DNA from 3 places in the Streptomyces sp. UG1 genome. Region 1 is predicted to be linked to each of the others. Evidence: predicted binding sites of a transcription regulator. Region 1 holds the regulator's gene; each other region holds the start of a gene.
The links. The regulator HrcA, encoded in region 1, represses chaperone genes, less so after heat shock. The targets are predictions, from matches to a motif close to TTNGCACTCNGNNNNNCNGAGTGCNAA.

Region 1 (9,546 bases):
GTGCCGTCGCTCGCGGCGTGCCGGGCGTAGAAGCCGTCGACGGGCGTGTGGCGCCGCAGGTCGGACCCGTCGGCGAGGGAGGAGTACACCGCCCCCACGCCCTCGTGGTCGGAGAGGAACGCCAGCCGCTCCCCCACCCACACGGGGTCCTCCAGGTTGCCGTCCAGCTCCGCATGCAGCCGTACGAACTCGCCGTCCCCCTCACGGTCGATCCACAACTTGCCCGCGGTACCGCCCCGGTACCGCTTCCACCGCGCGGCCTCAAGACCCATCGGCGCGGAGGCGAGGACCAGGTGCGGGCCGTGCACGACGTCGCCGACGGGGCCGTACGGCAGGGTGGTGGCGGGTCCGCCGTCGAGCGGGACCGTGTGGGCCCAGGTGCGGCGGTTGCCCGCCTGGCCCCGGGTGCTGATCGCCAGGACCTGGCCGTCCGGGGTCCAGCCGCGCACCCGGGTCTGCCAACTGCCCCAGTGTGTCAGGCGCTTGGAGGGTCCGCCCGCGACCGGGGCGATGTGCACCTCGGGGGCGCCGTCACGCGTGGAGGTCCACGCCACGGTCGTGCCGTCGGGCGAGATGCGCGGCCGGGAGACCGGCACGTTGTCGGCGCTGACCCGCCAGGCCCGGCCGCCGTCGAGGGGGGCGAGCCATACGTCGTCCTCGGCGGTGAAGGCGACCAGGTCGCCGTGGAGATGCGGATACCGGAGATACGAAGACGATCCGGGCGTCGCTGACTGAGTCACCCGATCACCATAGGCAGGGGCGGCGTCCGGGGACAGGCCTTTGGATCACTTGCCCGAACTCCCGCCGGAAAGCGCTCACTTGCCCTCCGGCCAGCAGTTCGGGTGCTCCTTGCAGTAGACGGTCTTGGTGACGGTCACCGTGACGGTGGGGCCGGGCTGCTGTCCGTTGCCGGGCGGGTTGACCGGCGAGGGCGTGGCGTTGCAGTTGCCCAGCCCGTTCACGTGGAACCACTCCTTGCCGTCGATCTTGGCGACGAGGTCCCCCCGCACACAGGCACCGCTGACCGCGCGGGTGATCCGGCCGGTGACGGTGATGTCCTTGCCGTCGGAGGTCTCGCCCTCGCAGTCGACCTTGACGACGGTGTTCTCAGTGGCCGTCGCCGAGCTGTTGCCGCCGCCGTTGCCGTTGCCGTCGTTGTCGTACGAGCCGGTGCAGTTGAGCCACTGCACGTCGGCCTTCTGCCGCTCCAGCTCGGCGGTCACGGTCTGGTCGGTCGTGAACGCCACGGTCGCGGTGTTCAGCCCACCGGGATCGCAGGCCGCCACCCCGCCGACGGCGAGCACCGCCACGCCCGCCGCACCGGCCACCCGCACCCCACGCGCGCGCCGCCCCGAGCGGCCCCAAACCCTCCTGAAAGCCCCCATGAGAGGGCAGCCTGCCACTGTCCCGGCCACCGCGGTAGAGCACATACGGCCACACCCGGCGCTCGCACGTCACAGGTGCCCCAGGACCCGGCCCCGGCTCAGGTGCGCAGCAGCAGCCACTCCTGCAGCTCCACCAGGTTGCCCTCCGGGTCCTTGAGGTGGGCGACGCGCATGCGGTCGGTCATGGGGGCGGGGCCGTGCAGGAGGGTGGCGCCGCGTTCGGTGATCTGCGCGCAGTAGGCGTCCAGGTCGTCCACCCGCAGCACGACCAGTGAGCGGTGGCCGCTGGCGTCGTCGCCGAGTTCGCCCAGCACCTCGGCCATCATCGCCCGGTCCTGCAGGGCGATGCCCGCCGAGCCGGTGGCGGGGCTGAACTTCTCGTACGGCCCTTCGGTCGCGCCGGACTGCGGCTTGAGGCCGAGGACGTCGGCGTAGAAGCGGTAACAGGCGGCGAAGTCACTGACCAGCAGTCTCACTTGGGCGAGTTCCACGGCGGACGTCCCTCCCCGGATCAGGACCAGCGGCCGGTGCGGCCGAGGAGCAGTGCCGTCGCCGCGGTTCCGGCGGTGGAGGTGCGCAGGACGGTACGGCCCAGACGGTACGCCTTCGCCCCCGCCTCCTCGAAGAGGGCCAGCTCCTCGGGGGACACCCCGCCCTCGGGGCCGACGACGAGTACGATCTCGCCCTCGGCGGGCAGCTCGGCCGTCGCCAGCGGCTCGCTGCCGTAGTCGCGTTCCTCGTGCAGTACGGCGGCGAAGTCGGCCCGCGCGAGCAGCGCCGCGACCTGCTTGGTCGTCGCCGCCTCCGCGACCTCGGGGAAGCGCACCCGGCGCGACTGCTTGCCGGCCTCGCGCGCGGTGGCCCGCCACTTGCCGAGGGCCTTGGCGCCCCGCTCGCCCTTCCACTGCGTGATGCACCGGGCGGCCGCCCACGGCACGATCGCGTCGACGCCGGTCTCGGTCATGGTCTCGACGGCGAGCTCGCCGCGGTCGCCCTTGGGAAGCGCTTGGACGACGGTGATACGGGGCCGCTCCTCCGGTTCCTCGGCCACGGCGCCGAGCTCCACCACGAGCCGGTCCTTGCCCTCGGCCGCCTTGACGACACCCTCGGCCCAGCGCCCGTGCCCGTCGGTCAGGACGACGTCCTCGCCGGGCCGCAGCCGCTTCACCGAGACGGCGTGCCGCCCCTCGGGCCCGTCGAGCACGTACTCGCCGCCGGCGGAACCGATGGTCCCGTCCAGCGACTCGACGACGAAGACCGGCGCGGTCATCGGCCGGCACCGCCTCGCGGGAACGCCGACAACGCTGTCAGGGCCGCGTCCAGTTCGGCGGCCAGCACCTCCACCAGTTGCCCGGCGGGCAGCTCGCGGGCCATGCGGTGCCCCTGCCCCGCCCACAGGGCCATGCCCTGCGGGTCGCCGGAGGCGGCGGCCTTCTTGCGCAGCGGCGAGGTGAGGTGGTGGATCTCGGGGTAGGCGGCGGGGGCGTACGGCCCGTGCTCGCGCATGAAGCGGTTGACGAGGCCGCGCGCGGGGCGACCGGAGAAGGCGCGGGTCAGCTCGGTCCGTACGAACAGGGGGTTGGTCAGCGCCTGCTTGTGCAGGGCGTTGGCGCCGGACTCCTGGGTGGCGAGGAAGGCGGTGCCGAGCTGGGCGGCGCTGGCACCGGCCGCGAGGGCGGCGGCGATCTGGCTGCCGCGCATGATGCCGCCGGCGGCGACGAGCGGCAGGCTCACGGTCTCGCGGACCTGGGCGACGAGGGAGAGCAGTCCGATGCCGGCGCCCTCGTTCTCGGGGTTGTCACGATGGGTGCCCTGGTGGCCGCCGGCCTCGACGCCCTGCACGATCACCGCGTCGGCGCCGGCCCGCTGCACGGCGAGGGCCTCGTCCGGGGTGGTGGCGGTGACGAGGGTGACGGTGCCGGCGCGGCGCAGGGACTCCAGGACGTCGCCGCTGGGCACGCCGAAGTGGAAGGAGACCACCGGCACCGGGTTGTCGAGCAGTACGGCGAGCTTGGCGTCGTAGCCGTCGTCGCGTCCGCTGTCGGGGTCCCCCAGCTCGACCTCGTACCAGGCGGCCTCACCGGCCAGTTGGTGTGAGTAGACATCGACGGCGGCGGCGTCGGCGTGCTCGGGCTGCGGCATGAACAGGTTGACGCCGAAGGGACGCTGGGTCAGCCCTCGCAACTGCTTGATCTCCTGGTACATCCCGTCGGCGGTCTTGTACCCGGCAGCGAGAAACCCCAGCCCACCGGAGTCGGACACCGCGGCGGCGAGCTGCGGCACGGAGACGCCGCCTGCCATGGGGGCCTGCACGATCGGATGGGGGAAGAGATCGGTCAGTGCGGAGGACATGACGGCATGTTGTCACGTCCTCCGAACAAGTCCGAATCGGGTGCACCGCTTGGTATGTGCCAGCAACAATCAGCCCGTCCGGCGTTTGAGGACGAGGCCCGTTCAGGGCCGAAGCGGGGGTCCGGGGGCGCAGCCCCCGGCTACGGCGAGCGACCCCCACCCACGGTCAGCGCCCGTTGAACGCGTCCTTCAGCCTGGAGAACAACCCTTGCTGCCCCGGCTGGAACTGCCCCTGCGGACGCTCCTCGCCGCGCAGCTTGGCCAGCTCGCGCAGCAGGCGCTCCTGCTCGGGGTCCAGCTTGGTCGGGGTCGTGACCTCGACGTGGACGACGAGATCGCCCCGGCCGCCGCCGCGCAGGTGGGTGACGCCCCGGCCGTGCAGCGGGATCGACTGGCCGGACTGGGTGCCCGGGCGGATGTCGACCTCCTCCAGGCCGTCCAGGGTCTCCAGCGGGACCTTCGTGCCGAGCGCCGCCGCCGTCATCGGGATCGTCACCGTGCAGTGCAGATCGTCGCCACGCCGCTGGAAGGTCGGGTGGGGCAGCTCATGGATCTCTACGTACAGGTCACCGGCGGGACCGCCACCGGGCCCGACCTCGCCCTCACCGGCGAGCTGGATCCGCGTGCCGTTGTCGACACCGGCCGGGATCTTGACGGTCAGGGTGCGACGGGAGCGTACCCGCCCGTCGCCGGCGCACTCGGGGCACGGCGTGGGCACCACGGTCCCGAAGCCCTGGCACTGCGGGCACGGCCGCGAGGTCATGACCTGGCCCAGGAAGGACCGCGTCACCTGCGACACCTCACCGCGACCGCGGCACATGTCACACGTCTGCGCGGAGGTGCCGGGCGCGGCCCCCTCACCGTTGCAGGTGTTGCAGACGACGGCCGTGTCGACCTGGATGTCCTTCGTCGTGCCGAAGGCCGCCTCGTCGAGTTCGACCTCCAGCCGGATCATCGCGTCCTGGCCGCGCCGGGTGCGCGAGCGCGGTCCGCGCTGGGACGCCGTACCGAAGAACGCGTCCATGATGTCCGAGAAGTTCCCGAACCCACCGGCCCCGAAGCCGCCCGCGCCGCCACCGGCGCCCTGCTGCGAGAGCGGGTCGCCGCCGAGGTCGTAGACCTGCTTCTTCTGCGGATCCGACAACACCTCGTAGGCGGCGTTGATCTCCTTGAACCGCTCCTGGGTCTTCGGATCCGGGTTGACGTCCGGGTGCAGCTCGCGCGCGAGCCGCCGGAAGGCCTTCTTGATCTCTTCCTGCGACGCGTCGCGACGCACGCCGAGCACGGCGTAGTAGTCCGTGGCCACTTACGACTCCGCCAGGATCTGTCCGACGTAACGTGCCACTGCGCGTACCGCTCCCATCGTTCCCGGGTAATCCATGCGGGTCGGTCCGACCACGCCGAGCTTGGCGACTGCCTCGCCGCCCGAACCGTAGCCCACCGACACGACGGACGTGGAGTTGAGTCCTTCGTAGGCGTTCTCGTGCCCGATGCGCACGGTCATGCCCGAATCCCCGGCCTCACCAAGCAACTTGAGGAGCACGACCTGCTCCTCCAGCGCCTCCAGGACAGGCCGGATGGTGAGGGGGAAGTCATGCCCGAAGCGGGTGAGATTGGCGGTGCCGCCGATCATCAGCCGCTCCTCGTTCTCCTCGACGAGCGTCTCCAGGAGGGTGGAGAGCACGGTCGAGACGGTGCCGCGGTCCTCGACGTCGAAGGCCTCGGCGAGGTCCTCGACGAGGCGCGGCACATCGGTGAAGCGCCGCCCCGCGACCTTGCTGTTGAGCCGTGCGCGCAGATCCGCGAGGGAGGCCTCGCCGAAGGGCGCCGGGCAGTCGACCATCCGCTGCTCGACCCGGCCGGTGTCCGTGATCAGTACGAGCATCACGCGCGCGGGCGCGAGCGAGAGCAGCTCGACATGGCGGACGGTGGACCGGGTCAGGGACGGGTACTGCACGACGGCGACCTGCCGGGTGAGCTGCGCGAGCAGCCGCACGGTCCGCGCCACCACGTCATCGAGGTCCACGGCGCCGTCGAGGAAGTTCTGGATGGCGCGCCGCTCGGGCGGGGTCATCGGCTTGACGGCGGCGAGCTTGTCGACGAACAGCCGGTAGCCCTTGTCGGTCGGGATGCGCCCGGCGCTGGTGTGCGGCTGGGCGATGAAGCCCTCGTCCTCCAGGGCCGCCATGTCGTTGCGCACGGTGGCCGGGGAGACACCGAGGTTGTGCCGCTCGGTCAGGGCCTTCGAGCCGACCGGCTCCTCGGTCCCGACGTAGTCCTGGACGATGGCGCGCAGTACCTGAAGCCTGCGTTCACTCAGCATCCCGCGCACACCTCCAGAACTCGTTCCCCTTGGCGCGTTTCCTGGCACTCTGTCCATCCGAGTGCCAGCCGTCCCCGGCCAGTGTACGGCGGTGGGGTACACCCCGGGCAAGGCCGGGCAGCACCGCCGTGCCCGACGGTGGTGTCCCAGCTAGCGTCGCCGTATGACGGTGACTTGGGAAGAGCTCGGGTGGGAGCGGCTGGCGGCCGGGGTGGGGCGGTGCCGGCTTCCGGGCTGGGACTGCACGGCGGGGCTGGTCGTCGGGGACGGCACCGCGCTGGTCGTGGACGCCGGGTCGAGCCTCGCGGAGGGCGCGAGGCTGCGTACACAGGCGCAGTGGCTCTCGGGTCGCCGTGTGACTCATCTCGCGCTGACGCATCCCCATTTCGATCACGTCTTCGGCGCGGCCGCCTTCGCGGGGGCGGAGGTGTACGGCCCGGTGGGCATGGACACGGTGCTGGAGGGCCGGCACGCGCGCGACGAGCTGCGCGGGGAGGCGGTGCGCGAGGGCCTGGACCCGACGGCGGCGGAGGAGGCGGTGGACGCCCTGGTCAGCCCCCACCACCAGGTCAGCGGCGAGTGGACCCTCGACCTGGGCGGCGGCCGGCAGGTCCTGCTGGCGAACGTGGGCCCGGCGCACACGGCTCACGACCTGGTCGTGCTGGTGCCGGGCGACCCCGAGGTCGTCTTCTGCGGGGACCTCGTGGAGGAGTCCGGCGAACCCCAGGCGGGCCCCGACGCCGTACCGTCGCACTGGCCGGCCGCCCTGGACCGCCTGCTGGACCTGGGCGGCGAGGACGCGCTGTACGTGCCCGGTCACGGAGCGGTGGTGGACGCGGCGTTCGTACGACGCCAGCGCGAGGAGCTGGCGTCCAGATTCGGCGTGTCGCAGTGACCGCGGGCGCGCTTCTCCTATCGTCGTCCGAATGCGCCAGTACTCCCCGGACCTGACCCCGCCCTGGAAGAAGCCCAAGCCCGTCCCCGAGGTACCGGCGGAGCCCGGCCTGGTCGTCGAGGAGCCCGGCACGGGGTTCTGCGGCGCGGTGATCCGCTGCGAGGCCGGCACGGTGACCCTGGAGGACCGCTTCGGCAAGCACCGGGTGTTCCCGCTGGAGCCGCGCGGGTTCCTGCTGGAGGGCAAGGCGGTGACCCTGGTCCGGCCGTCGGGCGCGGCTCCGGTACGTCCCACCCGTACGGCATCCGGTTCGGTGGCCGTCCCCGGCGCACGCGCGCGCGTGGCCCGCGCCGGCCGGATCTACGTGGAGGGCCGCCACGACGCCGAGCTGGTCGAGAAGGTGTGGGGCGACGACCTGCGCATCGAGGGCGTGGTGGTGGAGTACCTGGAGGGCGTCGACGACCTGCCGTCGATCGTGGCGGACTTCGCGCCGGGTCCCGATGCGCGGCTGGGGGTCCTGGTGGACCACTTGGTGCCGGGCACGAAGGAGTGGCGCATCGCCGAGTCGGTGACCAGCGAGCACGCCCTGGTGGTGGGCCACCCGTACATCGACATCTGGGAGGCGGTGAAGCCGTCGTCGCTGGGCATCGAGGCGTGGCCGCGGGTGCCGCGCGGGCAGGACTGGAAGACGGGGGTGTGCCGGGCGCTGGGGTGGCCGTCGGAGAACACCGGGGCGGTGTGGCAGGCGATTCTGGGGCGGGTGGGGTCTTACAGGGACCTTGAGCCGGAGTTGTTGGGGCGGGTGGAGGAGCTGATCGACTTCGTTACGGAAAGCGGTGGGGCCTGACGCCCTGGTAGGTACCGAACTCGCTGGTGTCCAGCTCGATTCCGAGGGGTTCCAAGGGCGTGAGATCTCCGAACTTGGTGATGCGCTGCCGTCGATAGTCCGCGTCCTCGCCGCTGCCCGTGGGCTCGGTCAGGAGAACAACCTGGGCCATGACGGGGTCGATGATCAGATAGGAGGGCACCTTTGCCGCCGCGTAGATCGAGCGCTTCACCCCGTAGTCGCGGTGAACACTGGTCTTGGAGACGACCTCCACCAACATGGTGATGACCTCGGACGGCATCAGCCTCCCGTGGTCCGGACCAGCGCCGCGCTCGATCACCACAAGGTCCGGCTGCGGCTCACTGGTCTCTTGGAGCATCGCGATGTCCTGAGTCTGAAGTCGGCTCCAGCGCCGCCGGGGAATCTGGTCCTGGACCGTCTCCACGATGTAGTTGTGGACCACGTCCGGCCCCGCCATCATCACGATTTCCCCCCGGAGGAGCTCCACTTTGAAGCCGTCGGGAACCTCAAGGTTCTCGAAGATCTTCACGATGCCGGTGGCCATCGGTCGGTCGTCCACAGCGGTCATCTCCGCAGTCCTCCGGTTTTCCGCCACCGTGTGCTTACGGCGGCAGCCTACGAACCAGGTTAGGGACCGAACCGTCGTTCCGCACCGATTCACTCGCCCGAGTGATCAATCCACCAAATCCCTGACCACCGCATCCGCCAGCAACCGCCCCCGAAGCGTCAGCACCGCGCGCCCCTCCTCGTACGGCCCGGCCTCCAGCAACCCCTCCCCCAGCGCCCGTCGAGAAGCCGCCAGCCCCTCCTCCCGCAGCAACTCCAGCCGCACCCCCTCCCGCAACCGCAGCTCCAGCAGGATCCGCTCGACCCTCCGGTCCTCCTCCGACAGCAGCTCCCGCCCCGCCCCCGGCGACCGCCCCGCCGCCAGCGCCGCCGCGTACGCGCCCGGATGCTTCACGTTCCACCAGCGCACCCCGCCCACGTGCGAGTGGGCTCCCGGACCCGCGCCCCACCAGTCGGCGCCCCGCCAGTACAGCTCGTTGTGCAGGCACCGCCCCGCCTGCGAGGTCGCCCAGTTGGAGACCTCGTACCAGTCGAAGCCCGCCTCGGCCAGCACCGACTCCGCGATCAGGTACCGGTCGGCGTGGACGTCGTCGTCGGTCATCGGGACCTCGCCCCGGCGGATGCGGCGGGCGAGCTGGGTGCCCTCCTCGACGATCAGGGCGTACGCGCTGATGTGGTCGGGACCGGCGCCGATCGCCGCCTGGAGCGAGGTCCGCCAGTCGTCGTCCGACTCGCCCGGGGTGCCGTAGATCAGGTCCAGGTTCACGTGCTCGAAGCCCGCCGCGCGGGCCTCCGCAACGCACGCCTGTGGACGTCCCGGTGTGTGGGTGCGGTCCAGGACCTTCAGCACATGCCGCTTGGCGCTCTGCATGCCGAAGGAGATCCGGTTGAAGCCACCGTCCCGCAGTGTGGAGAGATATTCCGGGTCCACCGACTCCGGGTTCGCCTCCGTCGTGATCTCCGCGTCCGGCGCCAGTGAGAACTCGTCACGGATCGCCCCCAGCATCCGTACGAGATCGTCGGCGGCCAGCAGCGTCGGCGTACCGCCGCCGACGAAGACCGTGCGGACCGGGCGCGGATCGTCGCCGAGGACCTTGCGCGCCAGGCGGATCTCGTCGATCAGCGTCTCGGCGTAGTTGTCGCGGGACGCCAGCACCCCGCCCGTGCCGCGCAGCTC
Region 2 (9,546 bases), on a different contig from region 1:
TGTGGGACTGGCAGCTGCTGGCTGCCTGCCGCGGGGTGGACAGCTCGCTCTTCTTTCATCCGGAGGGCGAGCGCGGTGCGGCTCGGAGCGCTCGAGAGAACTCGGCCAAGGAGGTCTGCATGAGGTGCCCCGTGCGCGCGCAGTGCGCGGCGCACGCGCTGGCGGTACGCGAACCGTACGGCGTCTGGGGCGGCTTGACCGAGGACGAGCGCGAGGAGCTCATGGGGCGGGCACGCAACCGGCTGGTGTCGGCATCGACGACCAGCGGCGAGGCCGGTCCGAACACCTGAAGGAACGTTTCTGCAATCAGGGCACGCGCGCGCGTGCCCTTCCTTCTGCCTTAGCGGGCGGCGGCCCGTGCCAGTTGCTCCAGCGTCGCCGCGACGGCCGGGACCTGCGCGAGGTCGGGCAGGGTGAGCGCGACGATCTCCCGGCGGACGGCCGGTTCCAGCGTCAGCATGCGCGCGCCCCGTGGCCGTACGGACTCGACGGCGAGCTGGGGCAGGACCGCCACGCCCAGGCCGGCGCCCACCAGGCCGACGACCGCCGGATAGTCGTCGGTGGCGAAGTCGATACGGGGGGTGAAGCCGGCGCCCTCGCACACCTCGACCAACTGTCCCCGGCAGCGCGGGCACCCGGCGATCCACGGCTCGGCCGCGAGCTCCCCGATGGCGACGGACCCCGCGCGCGCGAGCCGGTGCCGTTCCGGTACGAGTCCGACGAGACGGTCCGTCAGCAGGGGACGGACGACGAGGTCGTCCCACTCCCCCTCCTGGGCGGCGCCCTCGTACCGGAAGGCGAGCGCCACATCGCAGTCGCCCTCGCGCAGCAGCTCGACGGACTTCGGCGGCTCGGCCTCCTCCAGGGAGACGCGGGTGCCGGGGTGCGCGGCGCGCAGGGCGGCGAGGGCGGTCGGGACGAGGGCGGAGCTGCCACTGGGGAAGGAGACGAGGCGTACGCGTCCGGCGCGCAGGCCGGCGATGGCGGCGACCTCCTCTTCGGCGGCGGTGAGTCCGGCCAGGATTCCGGCGGCGTGCCGCACCAGGGCCTCGCCGGCCTGAGTCAGCCGCATCTCGCGCCCGCTGCGGACCAGCAGGGGTGTGCCGACGGACGCCTCCAGGGCCTTCATCTGCTGGCTCACGGCGGGCTGGGTGCAGCCCAGCTCGCGCCCCGCCGCGGAGAAGGAGCCGGTGGCGGCGACGGCGCGCAGCACGCGGAGATGACGGGCCTCGATCACAGCTAGAGCATAAGGGAGCCTTGGGTATGCCGCGGGATAACGCATGGACGCTTTGACTGCTGGTCGCCTACCGTGCCTTCATGAAGCTTCTGTCTGTGAACCTGGGCCGCCGTAAGCATGTGCCGTACACGGACCACCCGGAGGGCGTGACCGGCATCGACAAGCAGCCGGTGGAGGGGCCGGTGCGGCTGGCGGCGCCCGGGCCCAAGGGGACCGGTGGGAGCGGCGTGGCCGGGGACGAGGTGTGTAGCCTGCGCCATCACGGCGGGGACGACCAGGCCGTGTACGCGGTGGCGCGGGAGGACCTCGACGACTGGGAGCGCGAGCTGGGGCGCCCGCTGGCGAACGGCGGCTTCGGCGAGAACCTCACGACATCCGGGCTGGACGTCTCCGGCGCGCTGATCGGCGAGCGCTGGCGGATCGGCTCGGCGGTGGTTGTGGAGGTGACGTCCGGCCGGATTCCCTGTCTCACCTTCCAGGGCCATGTGGGTGAGAAGCAGTGGGTGAAGCGGTTCACGGCGAAGGGTGCGCCGGGCGCGTATCTGCGGGTGATCGAGCCGGGCGAGATCAAGGCGGGGGACGCGCTGGAGATCATCCACCGGCCGGACCACGACGTCACGGTGGCGCTTCAGTTCCGGGCGGTGACGACGCACCGCGAGCTGCTGCCGCGGTTGCTGGCGGCGGGCGAGGCGCTGCACCCCGAGTCGCTGGAGACGGCGCGGAAGTATGTGGCGCAGCACGGCGCCTGACGGTACGACAGCTCCGGCCCCGAGGCCGGCCGGCCGGGCGCCGCACGGCTCCTAGGGGGAAACCCCGTGAGAGCGGCGGGGGTTGGCTCGGGGTGGGCCGGGGGACGACCCGGATGTTCGGCGGGCGGCGGGCGAGGACGCTCGAAGCATGTCTCGCGTCAAGCGTGTCCTCATCGTTCTCGGCTCCGTCGTCACCGTCGTCGCGCTGGCCGTCGGCGGCCTGTTCGCCTGGCTGTGGACCGGCGCCGACGTCAGCACGGTCGGCAAGGCGTCGTTCGACAACGCCCTGGCGATACCGCCGCTGGCCGAGTCGACCGTCGACGAGGACGGCACGCGCGTCTTCGACCTGCGGATGCGCGCGGGTGAGACGGAGTTCGAGGACGGGGTGAAGACCCCGACATGGGGGTTCAACGGCTCCTATCTCGGCCCGACGCTCCGTGCGACGCGCGGCGAGAAGGTCCGCGTGCGCATAGCGAACGGACTGGACGAGGCATCCGGCGTGCACTGGCACGGCATGCACCTGCCCGCGCGGGTGGACGGCGGCCCGCACCAGATGATCGCCGCCGGCGGCACCTGGACCCCGCACTGGACCGTGGACCAGCCGGCCGCGACGCTCTGGTACCATCCGCACCCGCACGGTGCGACCGAACGGCATGTGCGCAAGGGCCTGGCCGGCATGTTCATCCTCGACGACGAGAAGTCCGGGGAACTCGCCCTGCCGAAGCGGTACGGCGTCGACGACCTTCCCGTCATCGTGCAGGACGTGCGCTTCGACGGCGCGAAGCTCGACGGCGGCCGCAGGATGATGCAGAACGTGGGTTTCCTCGGCGACCGGACGATGGTCAACGGCACGCTGCGCCCCTACCGGGAGGTCGGCGACGAGCTCATACGGCTGCGGCTGCTCAACGCCTCGACCGCACGGACGTACGCCTTCGGTTTCCCGGACGACCGCGCCTTCTCCCTGATAGCCACGGACGGGGGTCTGCTGGAGCGGCCGGAGTCCATGGACCGTGTCCAACTGTCACCGGGTGAGCGCGCCGAGATCGTCGTGCAGATGCGGGCGGGTGAGCGCGTGATGCTGCGCAGCTTCCCGCAGGACAACTACGGGGACGGCTGGCAGCGGCGGTTCGGCGGCGGCGACGACTCCTTCGACGTGCTGGAGCTGCGGGCGGCCGAAGCGCTGCGCCCTTCACCCGCGATACCGGCCGCGCTGGGCGAGTCGGAGACGCCGGACGGCACGGATGCGGTGCGTGGGCGGCACTTCGATCTGAAGCGGTCCGGTATCAACGGGCGGGCGATGGACATGGGCCGCGTCGACGAGACGGTCACGCGGGGGACGACGGAGGTGTGGACGGTCCGCAACGGCAACGGCATGCCGCACAACTTCCATGTGCACGATGTGCAGTTCCGGGTGCTGGAGGTGGACGGTCAGGCGCCGCCGGCCGCGCTGCGCGGTCCGAAGGACACGGTGTTCGTGCCGCACGGGACGACCGTGAAGCTGGCGCTGCACTTCACCGGGCCCGCGGATCCGGAGTCGCCGTACATGTATCACTGTCATCTGCTGTACCACGAGGACGAAGGAATGATGGGCCAGTTCGTGGTGGTCGACAAGGGGCAGCGGGCGTCGGGGCACCGGCACGGCTGAGCGGGGAGCGGAAGCATCCGGTCCGGGTCACTAATCTTGCGCCATGACAACGGCATTGATTACGGGATCGACCGCGGGGATCGGCGCCGCGTTCGCACGGCGGCTGGCCGCCGACGGGCACGACCTCGTCCTGGTGGCCCGGGACACCAAGCGGCTGCGCGAGCAGGCGACCGAGCTGCACGACCGGCACGGCATCGAGGCCGAGGTGCTGACCGCGGACCTCGCTCAGGACACCGGCATCGAGTCGGTCGCCGCCCGCCTGGGCGAGCGCCGGAACCCCGTCGACCTGCTGATCAACAACGCCGGCTTCGGCAACAAGGGCCGTTATCTCGATGTCTCCATGGCCGACGAGCTGAAGATGCTCAAGGTGCACTGCGAGGCGGTGCTGCGCCTGACGTCGGCGGCTGTGGAGGCGATGCGGGAGCGGGGGCGCGGGGGTGTCGTCAACGTGGCGTCGGTCGCCGCCTTCGTGCCGCGCGGGACGTACGGCGCGTCCAAGGCGTGGGTCGTGCAGTTCACGCAGGGGGCGGCGCGGGATCTGGCCGGGAGCGGGGTGCGGCTGATGGCGCTGTGCCCCGGGTTCGTGCGGACCGAGTTCCATGAGCGGGCCGGGATGGGGACGGACAACATTCCGGGGTGGATGTGGCTGGACGCCGACAAGCTGGTGGCGGCGGCGCTCGGGGATCTGGCGCGGGGGAAGGTGGTGTCGATTCCGGACCCTCGGTACAAGGTGCTGCTGGGGGCGGCGAAGTTGATGCCTCGGGGGATGCTCGGTGGGATCAGCTCGAGGACGGGGCGGAAGTACGGGCCGCAGTGAGCCGAGCGGAGGAACAAGCAGTCCGAACGCCATAAAATCTTGCATGTCGGTCGTATCGGACTCGGGCGTCGGGAGGTGCCCCATGACCTTCGTGCAGCTCATCGATTGCAGGACCAGCCGTTTCGACGAGATGAACCGGCTGATGGACAGGTGGGTCGAGCAGACCAAGGGGAAGCGGACGGCGACGCACGACATCATCGGGAGCGATCGGTCCGACGCGTCGCACTTCATCGAGATCGTGGAGTTCCCGTCGTACGAGGAGGCGATGCGCAACTCCCATCTCCCCGAGACCGACCGGATCTTCCAGGAGATGGTCGCGCTCTGCGACGAGACACCGACGTTCACGGACCTGGACGTGATGCGGGACGAGCAGTTGTACGACGCCTCCGCGCGCAGGTTCTTCGAGACGCTGGGCGGCAAGGGCGAGCTGCCGCCGCTCAACGATCTGCTCGTGGAGGACTACCACGACCACGATCCGTCCAACCCGCAGGACGCCATCGGCATGGACGCGATCAGGCGCGAGGCCGAGATGTGGCGCAGCGCGTTCGACTTCTCGTTCACGATCGAGGACCAGGTCGCCCAGGGTGACCGGGTGTGCACCCGGTGGACGTGGAACGGGACGCACAAGGGCGACTTCCTCGGGATCGCCGCCACCGGCAAGAAGGTCTCCATGACCGGGACGACCATCCATCGGTTCATCCCGGAGGGGAAGATCGCCGAGGGGTGGTGGCAGTACGACCGGCTCGGGCTGATGGCTCAGCTCGGGGCCCTGGAGGGGCTGGAGCGGTAGCCCGGCGGCAACGGCGAAGGCCCGGCACCCCAAGGGTGCCGGGCCTCAGTGCTGACGTACGTCAGTGGGCGTGCCCGTGGCCGTGGCCACCGGCGGCCGCCGGCTCCTCCTCTTCCTTCTTCTCGACGACCAGGGTCTCGGTCGTGAGCAGCAGGGAGGCGATGGAGGCGGCGTTCTCCAGGGCGGAGCGGGTGACCTTGACCGGGTCGATGACGCCGGCCTTGACCAGGTCGCCGTACTCGCCGGTCGCGGCGTTGTAGCCGTTGCCCTTGTCGAGCTCGGCCACCTTGGAGACGATCACGTAGCCCTCGAGGCCGGCGTTCTCGGCGATCCAGCGCAGCGGCTCGACGGCGGCGCGGCGGACGACCGCGACACCCGTGGCCTCGTCGCCGGACTTGCCGAGGTTGCCCTCCAGGACCTTCACCGCGTGGACGAGCGCGGAGCCACCACCGGAGACGATGCCCTCCTCGACCGCGGCGCGGGTCGCGGAGATGGCGTCCTCCAGACGGTGCTTCTTCTCCTTCAGCTCCACCTCGGTGGCGGCGCCGACCTTGATCACGCACACGCCGCCGGCCAGCTTCGCCAGGCGCTCCTGGAGCTTCTCCCGGTCCCAGTCGGAGTCGGTGTTCTCGATCTCGGCCTTGATCTGGGCGACGCGGCCCTGGACGTCGTCGGCCTTGCCGGCGCCGTCGACGATGGTCGTGTCGTCCTTGGTGACCGTGACGCGGCGGGCGGTGCCCAGCACGTCCAGACCGGCCTGGTCGAGCTTGAGGCCGACCTCCTCGGAGATGACCGTGGCGCCGGTGAGGACCGCCATGTCCTGCAGCATCGCCTTGCGGCGGTCGCCGAAGCCGGGGGCCTTGACCGCGACCGCGTTGAAGGTGCCGCGGATCTTGTTGACGACCAGGGTCGACAGGGCCTCGCCCTCGACGTCCTCGGCGATGATCAGCAGCGGCTTGGAGGAGCCGGCCTGGATGACCTTCTCGAGCAGCGGCAGCAGGTCCTGGATGGAGGAGATCTTGCCCTGGTTGATGAGGATGTACGGGTCGTCGAGGACGGCTTCCATACGCTCCTGGTCGGACACCATGTACGGCGACAGGTAGCCCTTGTCGAAGGCCATGCCCTCGGTGAAGTCCAGCTCCAGACCGAAGGTGTTGGACTCCTCGACGGTGATGACACCGTCCTTGCCGACCTTGTCCATCGCCTCGGCGATCAGCTCGCCGACCTGCTGGTCCTGGGCGGACAGCGCGGCCACGGCGGCGATGTCGGACTTCTCGTCGATCGGGCGGGCGGAGGCCAGCAGGTCCTCGGAGACGGCCGCGACGGCGGCGTCGATGCCCTTCTTGAGCGCGGCCGGGGAGGCGCCCGCGGCGACGTTCTTCAGGCCCTCGCGGACCAGCGCCTGGGCGAGCACGGTGGCGGTGGTCGTACCGTCACCCGCGATGTCGTTGGTCTTGGTCGCCACCTCCTTCACCAGCTGGGCGCCGAGGTTCTCGTACGGGTCCTCGACCTCGACCTCGCGGGCGATGGTGACGCCGTCGTTGGTGATGGTGGGCGCGCCGAACTTCTTGTCGATGACGACGTTGCGGCCCTTGGGGCCGATCGTCACCTTGACCGTGTCGGCCAGCTTGTTGACGCCGCGCTCGAGGGCGCGACGGGCGTCCTCGTCGAACTTCAGGATCTTCGCCATGACAGCGGGAGCCCTCTCGGAATCTGTGGGTTCAAAAAGACACTGCGCCCCGGGCGCCCGGCTTCTTTGACTGGTCGCGGGGGCCAGGGGCGCAGCTCAAAAACTCTGAGGTGGTCTTACTTCTCGATGATCGCGAGCACGTCGCGAGCCGAGAGGACGAGGTACTCCTCGCCGTTGTACTTCACCTCGGTGCCGCCGTACTTGCTGTACAGCACGATGTCGCCGGTCTTGACGTCGAGCGGCAGGCGCTCGCCGTTCTCGAAGCGGCCCGGGCCCACGGCCAGGACGACGCCCTCCTGGGGCTTCTCCTTGGCGGTGTCCGGGATGACCAGGCCAGAGGCCGTGGTCTGCTCGGCGTCCAGCGGCTGGACCACGATGCGGTCCTCGAGCGGCTTGATGGCAACCTTGGAGCTGGCGGTCGTCACGATCCGACCTCCCCCTTCGGAGATCTCACGGGGTTAACTGTCTGAGGTGGCGACCAGGTCGATCCGTCGTCGCGGGTGCCGGACCTGCCCGTCGCGTGGTTGGCACTCTCATCTGCCGAGTGCCAGAGCCGAGACTATGACCGCGATTAGCACTCGGTCAAGCGGACTGCTAATTCACTGCGCGTCCGCTGCGCTCGCCGAGCCGGCCCGCGCCGGAAATTCCCCTCAGACGTAATCCTCCAACCGGCCCACCGTCAGCCCCCGCCCCTGGATCTCCCGAAGCAACCTCGTCGTCCGCTCCCGCAGGCTCAGTCCGGTCGGCTCGCTCGACGGGACGGAGATGATGTCGCCGGCGCGCAGTCGGCGGGGGCCCTTCGCGTACGTCAGTTCGCCGTCGCCCTCCACCGCCGCCCGCCACAGCACGACCGCCGTCACGCCGCAGTGGGCCGCGGCGCGGAGCGTGGTGGTGTCGTACGTGCCGTAGGGCGGGCGGAAGAGGCGGGGGCGTACGCCGAAACGGGCGCGGAGTTTGCTCTGCTGGCCGCAGATCTCGGCGCGCTGGCCGGCGTACGGCAGACCGCGCAGGGCGGCGTGGTCGAGGGTGTGGTTCTGGATCGACGCGCCGACCGCGCGCAGCCGCGCGAAGTGGCCGTAGCCCGGGCCGACGACGCTGTCCGTGAGGAACATGCTGACGGGCAGCCGTAGCTCTCGGACCATGTCGACGAAGCGGGGGTCCTTCTCGGCGCCGTCGTCGTAGGTGAGGAAGACGACCTTGTCGCGGGTGGGGACGCGGTGCACGACCGGCAGCGGAGTGCCGGCCGGGCGCGCCGGCCTGCGGGCCGGCGGGGACGGCGGCGCGGGCAGCGGGTCGGTCAGGCCCCAGTGGCGGTACGGCTGGGAGGTGTGCGTCGGGTTCTTCGCCGAGCGCGCCGCATGCCCGCCCGGTCCGCCGCGCGGGTCGGGCGGACCGGCGCACCCGGCGAGCAGGGCGGACGCCAGGGCCGTGGCCGCCAGCGCCCGCGCCCCGGGCGCCGACCTCACAGGTAGTCCTCCAGCCGGGCCACCGCGTACCCCTCGGCCGTCACCTTGTTCAGGAACCGGCGGATCATGTCGGGCATTGTGCCCTTCCAGTCGTCCCGGCCCCGGAAATGAGTGAGCACGATGTCACCCGGTCGGATCTTCCGGTCCCACTCGCGGTAGTCCCAGCGGTCGACGAAGACCTCCTCGTTCCACAGCGGGACGTACTTGATGCCGCAGGACTTCGCGGCACGCAGGGTGTCCCGGTTGTAGTTGCCGAAGGGCGGGCGGAACAGCAGCGGGCGTTTGCCGTAGCGCTCCTCGATGACCTCCTGCATGCCGCAGATCTCGATCTGCTGGCGGCGGTAGGACAGGGCCGGGAGGTAGGGGTGGTGGAGGGTGTGGTTGTTCAGGACCACGCCGCCGCGCTGCATCCGCCCGAAGTAGCCGTAGTCCTCCTTGATCAGGTAGTTGCTGAGGAAGGCGGTGTAGGGCACCTGCAGGTCGTCCATCATCCGCAGGAACGCCGGGTCCTTCTCGGCGCCGTCGTCGATGGTGAGGAAGACGACCCGCTGTCTGGTCGGGATGGTCGTGAAGACGGGGGGCAGGCCGAGTTCCCGGTGGCCGGCGACCTCGAAGCCCTTGCGGGTGGTGATCTGCGGCTTCTTGGCCGGGGGTGGCGGGGGTGTGAGCGGTACGCCGTCCAGGCGCCAGCGTCTGGCGGCGGCGATCCGGGCGGCGCGGGCCTCGTGGGCGGAGCGGAACTTCCTGGCCGGTGGTTCCGGGGTGACGCCCGGGGGCGGTGCCTTGAGGGGGTGACGGCCGGGGGTGGGGCCCTCGGCCTCGGTCGCGCCGCCGGGCCCGGAGCCGGCCACTCCGCCCTGCGCGCAGCCGGAGGCGATGGCCGCGACGGCGAGCACGGTGAGGACGCCGTGAACGCGCGCACGCAGGACGGTGCGCCGGCGATACCGCACTGCCGCCGCCCCATTTCCGATCATTTTGTCATTTTGTACTACTAGTCGCATGGAGCCGGATCCTGGCAGGCCACCGCCCCGAAGCCGGGCCGACACCGCCGCAGCAGGCGAACCATCCACCGACTGGCCGACAATGACCCGGTGAACGACGACCTCGGCTCCCTGACCTCCCTCCGCACCCCCGAGGGCCGCGCCCTCCTCG
Region 3 (9,546 bases), on a different contig from region 1:
CCTCCGCTGGTTTACTTCGAGGGGGTCGGAACCGGACGCCTGGAGGACGACCCGGCCACCGTCGCCCGGTTGAGATTCACCTTCGAGCTCCTCGCAGCCTCCGCACTCTCGCCGAAGAAGTCCCTAGCCCTGGTCGAGTCGTTGGCGCAGGATTACGCCCATGAGGAACATCCCTGACTACGACCTGAGCGCGACCACCTGGCACAAATCCAGCTACAGCGGCGGCAGCGGCGGCGACTGCCTCGAAGTAGCCGTAGGCCACCCCACCCTCGTCCCCGTCCGCGACTCCAAGCACCCCGATGGCCCGAAGCTCATCTTCCGAGCATCGGCTTGGTCGGCCTTCGTCGAAGCGGTCAGGATCTGACCTACTCGGCTCCTAGCGTGGCCGTCATGACTGAGACCACGCACAACACCGTCACCGTCACCGACGAGCGCGCCGACCTGCTGGAAGCACTGGCCCAGCACCGCCACTTCCTGCGCTTCACGACCCGGGACCTCACCGACGAGCAGGCCGGTCAGCGCACCACCGCCAGCGAACTGTGCCTGGGCGGCCTGATCAAACACGTGACGTCGGTGGAGAAGCACTGGGCGGACTTCATCCTGGACGGCCCGTCGGCGATGCCCGACTTCACCTCCATGACCGAGGCCGACTTCGCCAAGCGGGCCGACGAGTTCCGAATGCTGCCCGGCGAGACCCTGGCCGGTGTGCTGGCGGAGTTCGAGGAAGTGGCCCGCCGAACCGACGAGCTGGTCACCGCCCTGTCCGACCTCAACGCGTCCCATCCGCTGCCCAAGGCTCCGTGGAACGAGCCCGGAGCTCGATGGTCGGCCCGCAGGACGCTGCTGCACATCATCGCCGAGACGGCCCAGCACGCCGGCCACGCTGACATCATCCGCGAGTCCTTGGACGGCGCGAAGAGCATGGGCTGAGCAGAGGCGTGCACCGCCCGTTGTCAGTGCCGTCTGCGATGGTGTGAGCACGGAGATCGGCGGGCTGGAGGGGGCGCGGGATGACGGGCAGGGACGCCGGCGGCTGGGCGGGCATGGACTATCGGGGCTGGCAGGACCACGAGGACGTGGCACGGCGCCTCGACGCGGGCGCCGATCCGGAGAGATGGGGCGTCGGAGGCTCGCGGCCCCTGCACCGGGCCGCGGTGTTCGGCTCGCCCGAGGTCGTCGCGGAACTGGCCCGACGTGTGGCGGACGTGGACGCGCTGGAGGACGGGACCACGGCACTGTGGGACGCGGTGGTGGCGGGCCGTTCCGGGAACGCGCGGGCGCTGGCCGCCACCGGGGCCGACCCGGCGTGGATCGGTCCCGGCGGCTGGACGCCGGGCCGGCTGAGCCTCGCCGGGCCGGAGCCCGGCCTGTTCGCGCCGGCCGAGGGTCTGCCGGGTCTGACGGAGGCGGAGCGCGCGGTTGCGGAGGAGGGCCGCCGGCTCATCGCAGCTCTCGGCGACCTCTACTACGACGGCACAGGACTGGCGTGCGTGGCCGGGATCGACGCCGAGGAGGCGATACGCCGCCTGGAGGCGACACCGGCCGACGACGAGTTGATGGCCGGGGTGCTGGCGGACCCGTACGACTACGACTCGGACGAGACCCTGCGGCTCGTCGGCGTGACGACGGTGCCGGGCGGCTGCGTGGTCACCCAGCCGTGGGGATACGGCCCTTCGATGCCCGGCATACACACCCGTCTGTCCGCAGGGACCGTCTCCTACGGCCTGTACGCCAACCCCAAGAGCGGCAACCAGGGCAGCATCCACCGCGACGGCGTCTGCGAGGGCTGGGACCTGCACCCGGGCGGCGGCCCGGACCTGGAGGACAGTCCGGAGGAGGTCCTGTTCTCGTACGTCTACTGCCACCAGGCGGTGGCCTATTCGCTCGCGTACGCCGGTCTGCGCCCGACCGACGCCCGCGCGGTGGTCGGCCCGCCGGACCACTGGATCGAACTGCCGGACCGCGACTACTGGGCGATCTGACGCCCCGAAGCTCAAGCGGCCAGCCCCGAGCCCTCTTTTCAAGGAACGGGTGGAGGGTCCCAACCCACCCTCCCACCCGGCGAGTTGACTTGACGCGTTCGGCTTGCCACGCACAGTGATGGTCGTCTAGCGTGCCCGCATAACGAACAGCCCCCGCCAGGTGCTAGCAACACCTGCGGGGGCTTAACCGACGAGATCGAAGAGGAAGTTCGATCCCATGGCTGACGCCAATCTTAGTGCTGCCTCCCTGCCCGCGCACGCCTCCCCGCACCCCATGGCCAATCCGGGTTACGGGAAACGGTCCGCGCCCGACCAACTCCCCCGCACGAACCACGACTTCGCCCACCTCCCACCCCGCGAAGCCGCCATCGCCGCGTACATCGACCGCCTCCCCGACGGCGCCGACATCTCCGTAAAGACGCTGGCCAAGCACCTCCCGTACGGACAGTGCGCCCTGCGCACGGCCCTCAACAACCTCCAGCGGGCAGGCCACTTGCGACGAGGACGCGAGCACCTGACCTCCGACTCGGGCGGCGCTCGCTGGATCACCCGATCGTGGTTCTCCCGTACCGCACGTGACGACGCCTGGTGGGCGGCGTTCACGAGGGGCGACGCACCGCAGGAGCCGACGGAACCACCGGACCGCCCGCGCCCGACCCGCTCGAGGGCCTACGTACTCCTGGCCGCCCTCGGCCGCGAGACCCCCGCGCTGTCGCTGTCGGCCGCCGACTGTGCGGCCCTCGCGCCCCTGGTCGTCGCCTGGTACGACCGGGGCGCCACCGACACTGACGTACTCCGCGCCCTGACCACCGGCCTGCCCACCCCGGTCCACCACCCGGCGGCCCTGATCCACCGCCGCCTCACCACCAAGCTCCCCCCGGAACCCGCCCCGGCCCGTCCACCACTCCGCATCCTGGAGTGCGCGAAGTGCCGAGTACCCGGCCGCCCGGAGGCCCTACCAGGAGGCCTCTGCGGCGCGTGCCGTGGCGAACGCGCTCCCGACCGCTACCCCGCGCCCCTCCAAGCCTCCGCAATCCATACACATGCGGCACAGATCCGTGCCGCAATGTCCCAACGACGACAAGAAAGGACACCCGCATGACTGCTCCTACGGTCCGCCGACACCACTCCGGTGCACGATGGGAGGAAGGAGGCGACGCCATGACCCCTGACACCGCTGAACGCCCGCAGATGTCCGTCGAAGACTTCGAGGAACTCGTCCGCAGGGCTCCGCGGGAGCTGCGCAACAGGTTGGAGTTCCTCGGCGGGAGGCTTTGCATCCGGCACGGCCCACTTGACGTCGACGAATTCGAGGAGCTGGCCGCCGCCGCTCCGGAAACCGTGCGGCTTGAGTTCATCAACGGAAAGGTAGTAGTCAAGGCCATGCCGGACGGCAACCACCGCTCGATCTTCATGTGGCTGTTGCGTCAGTGCATGCAGCATCGCCCTGACCTGGATCTTGTGCCCGAGTCCGGAGTCAAGGCCGAGGCCTACCGCAAGGGCCGCGCTCGCACGGACGGGACTCTCGTACCGGTTGACCACTTCAGGGGAGACGGCGAGTGGTCCAAGACGGACGGAGTCCTCATGGCCGTAGAGATCACTTCTCACGACCGCGACACCGACCAACGCGACCGCGTCGACAAGCCCATCGGTTACGCGGGCGCCGACATCCCCGTCTACCTCCTCATCGACCGCGACAGCAACACGATCACGGTCTACAGCGAGCCCAAGGAAGGCCGCTACCAGCAGTCCCCCTCCTACCCCTGGGGCGCGCCCGTCGAGCTCCCCTCCCCCGTGAACATCACCCTCGACACCGAGAAGCTCAAGGACTACGCGCAATGACCCACCGACCTGACGGAGTAGCCAGATGAACCCACTGGAAAAGCCGCAGCACCTGCTCGACGAAGCCGACATCGCCGAAGCGCGCACTCGTCAAGCTGCTCCTTCAGGTCCGGCGCTGTCCCACGACGAGTTCATGGCGCGATGGGAGGCAGAGGATCTCCATGTGCATGCTGAAGGTCGGCCGTAACACCTGACCAGGCCCTCACAAAGCCCCGGAGCCACCCCCATGAACCACGCCCACCTAACCGCCCTCGGCCGAGCCCTCCGCCTCCTCGGCGAGCACGGCGAGTCCCTCACCGCCGACACCCCCGACGCCAAACTCCACGAGGTCAAGGCCGACCTCCGGCGCGCCCTCGACCTCCTCGACGAGAGCGTCACCACCGCCGCCCCCACCACCCGCTGCCCGGAGCACCCGAACGGCCCGGTCGACGAGAACGCCCACGACCTCTGCCTGCTCTGCGAAACCCGTCGCCGGGCAGCCCGTCGCGCCGAGTACAACGGCGGTCCCGTACCCCCGCGCACCACCGAGACCACCCCCTCCCGCTACGGCGTCCGGGGCGACCGCCCCCAGCCCCAGCAGCGCTGGCTGCCCGAGCTGTGGAACGGGCAGGAGTGGCAGCTCTGCGGCACACCGCGCCGCGACCGCCGGGAGGCCGAGCTGTATCTCGCCGCCCAGCGTCGCGGTCCGCGTCCCGCCATGGCCTACCGGCTCGTGCACGAGTTCACCGACTACGAGGTGCTGCGAGTGTGGGGAACGCCGGTGAAGGTCGACATCGAGCCAATGGGCAACCTGTAGCCGACCTTTACTTGGCCGTGGCCCCCGCCGGTTCCGCCGCCTCCTCCGTCACCGGCTCCCCGGCCGCGGTCGCCCGCCGTCCCGGAATGAAAGACGCCCCCGCAACGGGGGCGACCAAGCAGACGTCAGCTCAGGGTCTTCAGCGAGCCCGCGTCATACGCCGCCAGCTCGCCGAAGCGGCCCTGCAGCACCTTCGCCGCCCACTCGGGGTCCTGGAGCAGCGCCCGGCCGACGGCGACGAAGTCGAACTCCTCGGCCTCCAGGCGGTCCAGCAGGTCGTCGATGCCCTTGACCTCGGAGCCCTGGCCGGCGAACGCGCCCAGGAACTCGCCGTCCAGGCCGACCGAGCCGACGGTGATGGTGGGCCTGCCGGTCAGCTTCTTCGTCCAGCCGGCGAGGTTGAGGTCGGAGCCGTCGAACTCCGGGACCCAGTAGCGGCGGGTGGAGGCGTGGAAGGCGTCGACGCCGGCCGCGGCGAGCGGGGCGAGGACGGCCTCCAGCTCCTCGGGGGTCTCGGCGAGGCGGGCGTCGTAAGCCTCCTGCTTCCACTGCGAGTAGCGGAAGATGACCGGGAAGGACGGCGAGACCTTCTCGCGTACGGCAGCCACGATCTCCGCCGCGAACTTCGTACGGGCGACCGGGTCACCGCCGTAGGCGTCCGTGCGGCGGTTCGTGCCCGCCCACAGGAACTGGTCGACGAGGTAGCCGTGGGCGCCGTGGATCTCCACGCCGTCGAACCCGATCCGCTCGGCGTCCGCAGCGGCCTCGGCGAAGGCGCCGATGACGTCGTCCAGGTCGCGCTGGGTCATGGCCCTGCCGGTGGGCTCGTTCTCGCCGATGCGCAGGCCGGAGGGGCCGACGGCCGGGGCCTCGGCGAACGGCGGCTGACCCTGCTTGCGCACCATGCCGATGTGCCAGAGCTGCGGCACGATGGTCCCGCCCGCCGCATGCACGCTCTCGGCGACCTTCGCCCACCCGGCGAGCTGCTCCTCGCCGTGGAACCGGGGCACCCGGTCACTCTGCCCGGCCGACTCGTGCCCGACGTACGTCCCCTCGGTCACGATCAGCCCCACGCCGGCGGCGGCCCGGCGCGCGTAGTACGACACCACGTCCGCACCGGGGACGCCGCCCGGCGAGAACATGCGCGTCATCGGCGCCATCACGATGCGGTTGGGCACGGTGAGGCCGTTGATCGGGGTCGGCCGGGACAGGACGTGGGCCGCGCGGGAGGCGGCGGGCTCGGTGACGGTCACGTGGAGGGCTCCTTGGGAACGGGGTCGACTGACCGGGTGGTATGTGCGTGCGCATTGTTGCAACTTCTTAAGCAACTGTGCGGGTGGTGTCACGCATTCCACATCCGAGCGGGCACCCGCCTGTGACCCCGGACACGCCCGAGGGCGGCACCCCTGTCTCCAGGGAGTGCCGCCCTCGGCACTGGACGGACCGCGTCCGAGCCTCCTGTATCTCTGCGTATCTCTACGAGGAGGCTCAGAAGTCCATGTCACCGCCCGGCATGCCGCCCGGAGCGGCCGCGGCGGCCTTCTCCGGCTTGTCGGCGATGACGGCCTCGGTGGTGAGGAACAGCGCGGCGATGGAGGCGGCGTTCTGCAGCGCGGAACGGGTCACCTTCGCCGGGTCGATGATGCCCTCGGCGACCAGGTCGACGTACTCGCCGGACGCGGCGTTCAGGCCGTGACCCGGGGTGAGGTTGCGGACCTTCTCCACCACGACGCCGCCCTCGAGGCCGGCGTTGACGGCGATCTGCTTCAGCGGGGCCTCGAGGGCGAGCTTGACGGCCGCGGCGCCGGTCGCCTCGTCACCCTCCAGCTCCAGCTTCTCGAAGACGCCGGAGGCCTGCAGCAGGGCCACGCCACCACCGGCGACGATGCCCTCCTCGACGGCCGCCTTGGCGTTGCGCACGGCGTCCTCGATGCGGTGCTTGCGCTCCTTGAGCTCCACCTCGGTGGCGGCACCGGCCTTGATGACCGCGACGCCGCCCGCGAGCTTGGCCAGGCGCTCCTGGAGCTTCTCGCGGTCGTAGTCCGAGTCGCTGTTCTCGATCTCGGCGCGGATCTGGTTCACGCGGCCCTGCACCTGGTCGGTGGAGCCGGCGCCGTCGACGATGGTGGTCTCGTCCTTGGTGATGACGACCTTGCGGGCGCGGCCCAGGAGGTCCAGGGTCGCGTTCTCCAGCTTGAGGCCGACCTCCTCGGAGATGACCTCGCCGCCCGTGAGGATGGCGATGTCGCCGAGCATGGCCTTGCGGCGGTCACCGAAGCCCGGGGCCTTGACGGCGACGGACTTGAAGGTGCCGCGGATCTTGTTGACGACCAGGGTCGACAGGGCCTCGCCCTCGACGTCCTCGGCGATGATCAGCAGCGGCTTGCCCGACTGCATGACCTTCTCCAGGAGCGGGAGCAGGTCCTTGACCGCGGAGATCTTGGAGTTGGCGATCAGGATGTACGGGTCGTCGAGGGACGCCTCCATACGCTCCATGTCGGTGGCGAAGTACGCCGAGATGTAGCCCTTGTCGAAGCGCATACCCTCGGTGAGCTCCAGCTCCAGACCGAAGGTCTGGGACTCCTCGACGGTGATGACGCCTTCCTTGCCGACCTTGTCCATCGCCTCGGCGATCAGCTCGCCGATCTGGGTGTCGGCGGCGGAGATGGAGGCCGTGGAGGCGATCTGCTCCTTGGTCTCGACGTCCTTCGCCTGCTCGAGCAGGGCGGCGGAGACGGCCTCGACGGCCTTCTCGATACCGCGCTTGAGGGCCATCGGGTTGGCGCCGGCGGCTACGTTGCGCAGGCCTTCCTTGACCAGGGCCTGGGCGAGGACGGTCGCGGTGGTCGTACCGTCACCGGCGACGTCGTCCGTCTTCTTGGCGACTTCCTTGACCAGCTCGGCGCCGATCTTCTCGTACGGGTCCTCGAGCTCGATCTCCTTGGCGATGGAGACACCATCGTTGGTGATCGTGGGGGCGCCCCACTTCTTCTCGAGGACGACGTTGCGACCCTTGGGGCCGAGCGTCACCTTCACGGCGTCCGCGAGCTGGTTCATGCCGCGCTCGAGGCCGCGCCGCGCCTCCTCGTCGAACGCGATGATCTTGGCCATGTGAAGTGGTCCCTCCAGGACTGGGGGTGATTCCTTCGGACCGCGCCCGCGCCCGCGACGGACGGCTCGCACGCCTTGTGGTTCCTTGCCCCACCCGGCCTGCGGGCCTCACCGACCCGGTCCTTCATTGTCACTCTCACCTTCAGAGTGCTAACGCAATGATTAGCACTCGCCCCCTGCGAGTGCAAGCGGCTCTCGGGGATCGGGCGGGCGCCGGGCGGGCGCCGGGCATGGCGAAGGGCTCGCACCCCGGGAGGTACGAGCCCTTCGAAGAAGAACGTCGCTGCAGTCAGTCGGCGCGTGCTTCAGCCGGCCACGCGGACCATGTCCGCCTGCGGCCCCTTCTGGCCCTGCGAGATCTCGAACTCGACCCGCTGACCTTCCTCCAGGGTGCGGTAACCGTCCATCTGGATCGCGCTGTAGTGGACGAAAACATCCGCACCACCGTCGACCGCGATGAAGCCGTACCCCTTCTCCGCGTTGAACCACTTGACGGTGCCCTGAGCCATGCCTAACTCCCCTATTACTGGCCCTTGCACAGATCCACACTTCGCGGATCCGGGTCAGACCTCACCCCCCATCGGTCGGGGGCGTGCGCCGGAACGCGTCGACCGCGGCTGAATGTATCTGCCCAACTGCCGTCTGCAACAGGTCAATCGGACGAGAAATCCGGGCACGACCGGTCGGGAATGTGGGGACAATTCCCCTGACTTCAGGTCAAGTCGGACCTGACAAAAGGAACGAAAGCCGCAAAAAACCCGCACACTTTGGCTACTTCTTGTCGGACGTGCGGCAGAAATCAAGGGCCACCGACCCGGAGATCGGCGGTGCGTTCCCCAACTGTACCTCGCTCAACCACACAGAATTGCCCCCTCCGCTTCTCTCACGGAGGAGGCAATTCTGTGAACTCTCGGTGACCGAAGTTACCGGCGGTAATGATCGGTCATTCGGTCAGCCGCGGTCAGCCGCCGGCGACGGCCGGAATGATGGAGACACCCGCACCGTCCGGCGTGGCCGTCTCCAGCCCCTGCTCGAACCGCACGTCGTCGTCGTTGACGTACACATTCACGAACCGCCGCAGCTTGCCCTGGTCGTCGAGGACCCGGGCGGCGATCCCGGTGTGGTTCTTCTCCAGGTCGGCGATGACGTCGGCGAGAGTGGCACCCTCGGCGGCGACCTCGGCCCGGCCGCCCGTGTAGGTGCGCAGGATGGTGGGGATGCGAACGGTCACGCTCATGCGATTTGACCTCCGGTGACGATAAGACTACTTTGCGTTTCGGCCGCCGGGCTGGCGGTTTCGGCCTGTGGAGCTGGTGCAAGACCTCGGCTTGGGTTCGTCCCGGGGGCAGTCGGCAGTGAAGCAGGAAGCCCAGTGGGTGACCACTGGACTCCTCGGGACTCCGAGGAGGAGGTCAAGCGAGGCCAGCCTCTCGGAACGACTCAAGGTTGGGACGGATGGTCGCGGTGAGCCCTGTACCGGCCACCGCGTCCAGCGTCTTGAGACCGTCGCCCGTGTTGAGGACGACGGTGGTCTTGGCGGGGTCGAGGACGCCGTTCTCGATGAGCTTCTTCGTCACGCCCACCGTCACGCCGCCCGCCGTCTCGGCGAAGACGCCCTCGGTCCGCGACAGCAGCTTGATCGCGTCGACGACCTGCTCGTCCGTCACGTCCTCCACGAACCCGCCGGTGCGGCGCGCGATGTCGAGGACGTACGGGCCGTCGGCGGGGTTGCCGATCGCGAGGGACTTGGCGATGGTGTTCGGCTTCTGCGGGCGGACCACGTCGTGGCCGGCCTTGAACGCCGTCGACACCGGC

Region 2: groES (co-chaperone GroES) is a predicted target of HrcA. The motif match lies at 7,500-7,526, and genes of this name have one in related genera.
Region 3: groL (chaperonin GroEL) is a predicted target of HrcA. The motif match lies at 7,859-7,885, and genes of this name have one in related genera.

The regions. Positions count from the first base shown of each region.
Region 1 is NZ_JBNGGG010000044.1:69,001-78,546, reverse strand. Features, by position in the region: gene ACP4J3_RS39210 (S41 family peptidase) at 1-740, opposite strand, end outside; gene ACP4J3_RS39205 (hypothetical protein) at 816-1,385, opposite strand; gene ACP4J3_RS39200 (VOC family protein) at 1,484-1,876, opposite strand; gene ACP4J3_RS39195 (16S rRNA (uracil(1498)-N(3))-methyltransferase) at 1,897-2,655, opposite strand; gene ACP4J3_RS39190 (nitronate monooxygenase) at 2,652-3,737, opposite strand; gene dnaJ (molecular chaperone DnaJ) at 3,904-5,043, opposite strand; gene hrcA (heat-inducible transcriptional repressor HrcA) at 5,044-6,060, opposite strand; gene ACP4J3_RS39175 (MBL fold metallo-hydrolase) at 6,224-6,955, shown strand; gene ACP4J3_RS39170 (DUF3097 domain-containing protein) at 6,987-7,802, shown strand; gene ACP4J3_RS39165 (Uma2 family endonuclease) at 7,780-8,370, opposite strand; gene hemW (radical SAM family heme chaperone HemW) at 8,476-9,546, opposite strand, start outside.
Region 2 is NZ_JBNGGG010000005.1:208,911-218,456, reverse strand. Features, by position in the region: gene ACP4J3_RS07965 (WhiB family transcriptional regulator) at 1-290, shown strand, start outside; gene ACP4J3_RS07960 (LysR family transcriptional regulator) at 341-1,237, opposite strand; gene ACP4J3_RS07955 (MOSC domain-containing protein) at 1,318-1,986, shown strand; gene ACP4J3_RS07950 (multicopper oxidase family protein) at 2,135-3,631, shown strand; gene ACP4J3_RS07945 (SDR family NAD(P)-dependent oxidoreductase) at 3,675-4,448, shown strand; gene ACP4J3_RS07940 (ester cyclase) at 4,531-5,238, shown strand; gene groL (chaperonin GroEL) at 5,300-6,928, opposite strand; gene groES (co-chaperone GroES) at 7,045-7,353, opposite strand; gene ACP4J3_RS07925 (polysaccharide deacetylase family protein) at 7,579-8,394, opposite strand; gene ACP4J3_RS07920 (polysaccharide deacetylase family protein) at 8,391-9,395, opposite strand; gene ACP4J3_RS07915 (class I SAM-dependent methyltransferase) at 9,486-9,546, shown strand, end outside.
Region 3 is NZ_JBNGGG010000049.1:76,257-85,802, reverse strand. Features, by position in the region: gene ACP4J3_RS41735 (helix-turn-helix domain-containing protein) at 1-177, shown strand, start outside; gene ACP4J3_RS41730 (DUF397 domain-containing protein) at 161-364, shown strand; gene ACP4J3_RS41725 (DinB family protein) at 391-930, shown strand; gene ACP4J3_RS41720 (ankyrin repeat domain-containing protein) at 1,011-1,982, shown strand; gene ACP4J3_RS41715 (hypothetical protein) at 2,200-3,084, shown strand; gene ACP4J3_RS41710 (Uma2 family endonuclease) at 3,144-3,824, shown strand; gene ACP4J3_RS41705 (hypothetical protein) at 3,850-4,011, shown strand; gene ACP4J3_RS41700 (hypothetical protein) at 4,051-4,620, shown strand; gene ACP4J3_RS41695 (NADH:flavin oxidoreductase) at 4,746-5,873, opposite strand; gene groL (chaperonin GroEL) at 6,109-7,731, opposite strand; gene ACP4J3_RS41685 (cold-shock protein) at 8,037-8,240, opposite strand; gene ACP4J3_RS41680 (ubiquitin-like small modifier protein 1) at 8,693-8,968, opposite strand; gene thrC (threonine synthase) at 9,144-9,546, opposite strand, start outside.